2 linked regions of the Flammeovirga agarivorans genome follow. The protein of the gene in region 1 interacts with the protein of each later gene in a pairwise test. Links are inferred from orthologs where the notes say so. Each region holds a gene or a part of one and is shown on either strand. Other genes may lie near its edges.

The links. The genes of interacting proteins can lie anywhere in the genome.
Region 2: the proteins of HGP29_RS01710 (region 1) and groL interact in binary tests that used the Escherichia coli proteins (3 or more experiments, as listed by UniProt). The link is inferred for Flammeovirga agarivorans from one-to-one orthologs.

Annotation. Positions count from the first base shown.
Region 1 is NZ_JABAIL010000001.1:408,177-411,129, reverse strand. What follows is about bases 21-2,898. They hold HGP29_RS01710 (ABC transporter ATP-binding protein), read left to right. Parts: upstream 21-1,022; coding sequence 1,023-1,775; downstream 1,776-2,898. Other genes in these bases: HGP29_RS01700 (hypothetical protein), read left to right, coding at 2,649-2,898; HGP29_RS01705 (hypothetical protein), read left to right, coding at 2,026-2,550; HGP29_RS01715 (MlaE family ABC transporter permease), read left to right, coding at 289-1,020; HGP29_RS01720 (calcium/sodium antiporter), read left to right, coding at 21-153. In the rest of the region: more of HGP29_RS01720, read left to right, coding at 1-20; more of HGP29_RS01700, read left to right, coding at 2,899-2,953. UniProt on the Escherichia coli protein: Part of the ABC transporter complex MlaFEDB, which is involved in a phospholipid transport pathway that maintains lipid asymmetry in the outer membrane by retrograde trafficking of phospholipids from the outer membrane to the inner membrane.
Region 2 is NZ_JABAIL010000010.1:137,344-140,372, forward strand. Bases 8-2,961 are described here. They hold groL (chaperonin GroEL), read left to right. Parts: upstream 8-642; coding sequence 643-2,280; downstream 2,281-2,961. Other genes in these bases: HGP29_RS23570 (co-chaperone GroES), read left to right, coding at 270-548; HGP29_RS23580 (hypothetical protein), read right to left, coding at 2,343-2,961. Also shown: more of HGP29_RS23580, read right to left, coding at 2,962-2,996.

The DNA.
Region 1 (2,953 bases):
CATGTCAACGACATTTCATTATATGATTTTTTATGGATGATTAGTATAGCAGTTATTTCCACTCCTCTTATGTATTTCCAACACAGCCTATATCGTTACAAAGGTGTCCTACTATTATTACTCTATAGCTACTATATCTATCATATCTTCTAAGCTGCGATAATAAAAACTTAATATTTCTACTAATAGCCTGTCTATTTTTAAAATATCTATGTAAAGTGACGAACTTCTTTATATTTGTATACTGATTGAAATTGAACTCAAAAGATTTTTTATATCATACATACAATGAGAAGGCTTGGTGAATACCTCATCTTTCTAGGAAGGATGTTTACAAACAGGGAATCTTTTTCTACCTACCTCCGACTATTTTTTCAAGAATGTGTCAATATCGGTATTAATTCACTGTTCTTAATTGGATTTGTTTCTCTATTCGTAGGTGCGGTAATCGCTCTACAAATGGCTTATAACATTGTGAGTCCACTTCTTCCAAAATATATCATTGGGTTGGCCACTAGGGAAATGATGATCCTAGAAATGGCTCCTACTCTATCTGCCATCGTATTTGCAGGTAAAGTAGGTTCTCAAATTGCTGGTGGAATTGGGACAATGCGTATTACAGAGCAAATAGATGCCCTAGAAGTAATGGGTATCAACTCTGCTTCCTATTTAGTACTACCTAAAATTGCTGCAGGCATGATTATGCTACCATTATTGTGTATTTGTGCTGGTGCCTTAGGTATCTGGGGAGGCTGGCTTGCTACTCTATTTGGCAACTTATCTCCTGTCGAAGACTATATATATGGTATACAGTTAGAGTTTGTGCCATTTGAAGTACCATTTTCTATCATCAAATCATTCGTATTTGGTTTTATAGTAACTTCAATTGCTGCATTCAAAGGTTACAATGTTAAAGGTGGAGCATTAGAAGTAGGTAAAGCAAGTACAGATGCTGTTACTTCTTCTTGTATTGCTATTTTAGCTGCCGATTTTATTTTAGCAGATACTTTACTGGGATAATCATGATTGAAATTAAGAATATACAGAAGTCTTTTGAAGGCAAAACCGTACTTTCTGACATTAGTGCTACTTTCGAAAAAGGAAGAACTAATATGATTATTGGTGCCAGTGGTACAGGTAAAAGTGTGCTGTTAAAAACTATTGTAGGGTTATTCTCTCCAGATGATGGTGAAGTGCTGTATGATCAAAGAGATTTCCATAGATCAGATCGTAAAGAGCAAAAGAAAATTCGTAGTGAAATTGGTATGCTCTTTCAAGGTTCTGCACTCTTCGATTCATTAACTGTTGCTGAAAACGTTCGCTTCCCACTTAATGTCCACTCTGACATGTCGGAAAGTGAGAAAGACGATAGAGTAAACTTCTACCTAAAAAGAGTTGGTCTCGAAAATGCTGCCCATAAAATGCCATCAGAGATTTCCGGAGGTATGCAAAAGCGTGTGGGTATTGCTAGAGCTATTGTCATGAACTCACAATATTTATTTTGTGATGAACCCAATTCTGGTCTTGATCCTCAAACAGCTTGGATGATTGATCAGTTAATTCATGAAATTACTCAAGAATACAACCTTACTACCGTAATTGTTTCCCATGACATGAACTCTGTAATGGAGATTGGTGAATATATTATGTTTATGTATAAAGGTTTAAAAGTATGGGAAGGTGATAAGACAAATATTCTTGATGCCGAGCCACAAGCATTAAAAGACTTCTTATTTGCCAATAAATTAGTTCGAACCTTTAAAGGGATGAAGTAATAAATAGAAACAAGTAAGTAATAATTATAGGAAAAGCAGGTAGACTTGATGAGTTTATCTGCTTTTTTGTTCGTAATACATCCATTTGATTAACATAGATCAATTTTTCAACATCCTATTTCCCATTAAAAACCGTATTTCTAATATTTTAACATTATCGCTTTCATTTTTTTCAACCCCAATCACAAAAACCCGTTTTGTAAGATATCAAACAAAAATATTACTACTGTTTAACAATTAAATAAATAAGATGAAAAAGTTTTACCAAACACTATTAGTTGTATTAGGATTAACTATTTCCACATTCGCTACTGCTCAAGACAATCAATCTACTCCTAGTAACGGAGGCCACTATCAAGGTGTAGGATCACTTAATGTTGGTTTAGGTTTTGGCTTCAATCATAACAGTACGGGATTTATGGCCGACTATGAATTTCTACAATTAGGGCAGGATTTTACATTAGCAGCTGCTGCATCTTACTATGGGTATAGCAACTCATATGCTAAATACAGTACAATTGGCCTTGGTGTTCGTTTCAGATGGTACGCCGATAGGGTATTAGGTATCACAAGTAATAAATGGGATGTTTTCGCCTCTGGCGATATTGGCTTCGGTATTACTAATGCTGATTACTATGGTGAACATCATGGTAGTGGTGTTTCTCCAATCTATTGGGGTATTGGTATTGGTACAAAGTATCATTTCAATGAAAAAATTGGTTTACACGCTATTATCGGTACAGGAGCTCAAATTGGAGTTTCGATTGGTTTATAATTAAACTAACACCTACCTATAAATGATGCAATTCACTTTGTTGAAATCATCATTACTCAAAAACAATCATTAATTAAGTTCAGAAAACTACTATAAAGATGAAAAAGATTTATCAGACACTATTAATTGTATTAGGATTAACTATTTCTACCCTTGTTACAGCTCAAAATAATCCATCAACTCCAAATAATGGAGGACATTACCAAGGGGTAGGTTCTTTAAACGTTGGTTTAGGCTTTGGTTTCAATCATAATAGTACCGGATTTATGGCCGACTATGAATTTCTACAATTAGGGCAGGACTTTACATTAGCAGCTGCTGCATCATATTATGGATATAGTAACTCATATGCTAAATACAGTACAATTGGCCTTGGTGTACGTTTTAGATGGTATGCCGACAG
Region 2 (3,029 bases), on another replicon or contig:
TTATTAATGCTTTAAGTACACAACTTGTTGGATTTAGTCTGTGTGTTTTGTCAAATATAATTGAAGTCATTAACAATTCGAAATTTAAATATGACAACAAACCTTTTAATGATTATCAAATTTCATCTCACCCTGTCGCTTTGTCAGTAAAACTGACAAATCTTATCGATTTTTTACATTGGCACACTTCATGTAAAAAAGGCAATGAAGATTATTTTTTCTTCTATACTTTTTAGAATAACAAAAAATTATAAAACAGATAAATAAAAATGTCACAAGTAAACATTAAACCCTTAGCAGATAGAGTTTTAATTGAGCCTGCAGAAGCAGAAACTCAAACAGCATCAGGTCTATTTATCCCTGACAATGCAAAAGAAAAACCACAAAGAGGTACTGTAGTAGCGGTTGGTAATGGTACTAAAGATGAGCCTTTAACTGTTAAAGTGGGTGATACTGTCATTTATGGTAAGTACTCAGGAACTGAATTAAACTTAGAAGGAAACGATTACTTAATGATGCGTGAGGCTGACATTTTAGCTATCGTATAATTATTAATTAAAGAGTGAGGTTAATCTCACCACTATTAAAACAAAATTTCAACAGAGAAAGCACAAGAACTTCTCTAAAAAATATAAAAATATTATGGCAAAAAATCTTCATTTCGATACTGAAGCAATCGAGGGATTAAAAAAAGGTGTTGATGCTTTAGCAAACGCTGTAAAAGTTACTTTAGGACCAAAGGGACGTAACGTAATCTTAGAAAAATCATTTGGATCACCACACGTAACAAAAGATGGTGTTTCAGTAGCTAAAGAAATCGAATTAGCAGAGCCAATCGAAAATATGGGTGCTCAATTAGTAAAAGAAGTAGCTTCTAAAACTGCTGATGAGGCAGGTGACGGTACTACTACTGCTACTGTATTGACGCAAGCGATCTTCACTACAGGTATCAAAAACGTTGTAGCTGGAGCAAACCCAATGGATTTGAAGCGTGGTATCGATAAAGCTGTTAAAGCTATCGTTGCTGAATTAAAGAATACTTCAAAAACTGTTGAAACAAACAAAGAAGTTGAGCAAGTAGCAACTATCTCTGCTAACAACGATGCTGAGATCGGTAAAATGATCGCTGAAGCAATGGAAAAAGTAGGTAAAGATGGTGTTATCACTGTTGAAGAAGCAAAAGGTACTGAAACAGAAGTAAAAACTGTTGAAGGTATGCAATTTGACCGTGGTTACCTTTCTCCATACTTTGTGACTAACACAGAGAAAATGGAAGCAGATATGGAAACTCCATACATCTTAATCTACGACAAGAAGGTTTCTACAATGAAAGAATTACTTCCTGTTTTAGAACAAGTTGCTCAAACTGGTAAGCCATTAGTAATTATCGCTGAAGATGTTGATTCTGAAGCTTTAGCTACTTTAGTAGTAAACAAAATCCGTGGTGCATTAAAAGTTGCAGCTGTTAAAGCTCCAGGTTTTGGTGACCGTCGTAAAGCAATGTTGCAAGATATCGCTGTTCTTACTGGTGGTACTGTTATCTCTGATGAGACAGGTATGAAACTAGAAGATGCGACTATCGATATGTTAGGTACAGCTGAAAAAGTTATCATCGACAAAGACAATACTGTAGTTGTAAATGGTGCTGGTTCTGCTGACGCTGTTGCTGCAAGAGTTGCTGAAATTCGTGTTCAAATCGAAAACACTACTTCAGACTATGATAAAGAGAAATTACAAGAGCGTTTAGCTAAATTAGCTGGCGGTGTTGCAATTATCTATATCGGTGCGGCTACTGAAACTGAAATGAAAGAGAAGAAAGATCGTGTTGACGATGCTTTAGCAGCAACAAGAGCAGCCGTTGAAGAAGGTATCGTAGTTGGTGGTGGTACTGCCCTATTGAGAGCTTCTTCAGTTCTTGATTCAGTAGAAACAGCTCATCCTGATGAGGAAATTGGTGTTCAGATTGTAAAAACTGCAATCCAAGCTCCTTTAAGAACTATCTTAGGAAATGCTGGTTTAGAAGCTTCAGTTATCGTAAATAAAATTTTAGAAAGCGAAGGTAACTTCGGTTTCAATGCTCGTACTGAAGAGTACCAAGACTTAGTTGAGGCTGGTGTTATTGACCCTACTAAAGTAACTCGTCTTGCTTTAGAGCATGCTGCTTCAGTTGCTTCTTTATTATTAACTACTGATTGTGTAGTTTCTAATGAGAAAGAAGAAGGTGGTGCTGCAGCTCCTGCTATGCCTCCAATGGGAGGTGGTATGCCAGGTATGATGTAATAGACATTATCAGTAGTTATATATATAAGAAAGGCACTCATTCGTGAGTGCCTTTTCTATTTTTAAACTTTTATATCTTTAAAGTCTTGAGTTTCGGAACTATATTTTTTAAGAAGCTTTTCATCGTGTTTCACCTCTTTGTATAAAACATCTACCAAATGATGAATTTTACTATCTATATTTTCTAAGTTCTTCTTGACGACATCCATTAGAAAATTCTTTTCTTCTAGTGAAACTTCTGTGGCTCGAAATAACTCCAAAATACCCAACGATGTAGATAGGTTTCCTCTTAAATGATGGGAAATAAAATCTAATGCATTATTCAAGTTCTTATTGTCTTTCTCTATTTGTCGGATATAGGAGAATGTATCAGACTCATCTGAATACACACTTACAACATATTCATCTTTTAATTTTTGAACTCTATTCGTTCTGTACAGGATATCAGATTTACTCATTTTATATCCTTTTAATGGAACAACTTGAGAAACCCCAGTTTGATAAACCTCTTCTAATGCATCTACTAATCCCATTTCATTAACATTCGGGTAGAGTTCATCTATCATCTTACCCTTGTATGCGACATCCATTGCCCCATCCATTTTTCTTCCCGCCTTATTATAATAATAAAACTCAAACTGTCGCTCTGACTTACGCCTGTATATGGCAACGCCTAATGGAGAATTATCATAATAGTTAAGTAGTTCTTGAGTCATGTAAATTAAGTATAAATCAGTTTTTGTGTTAAT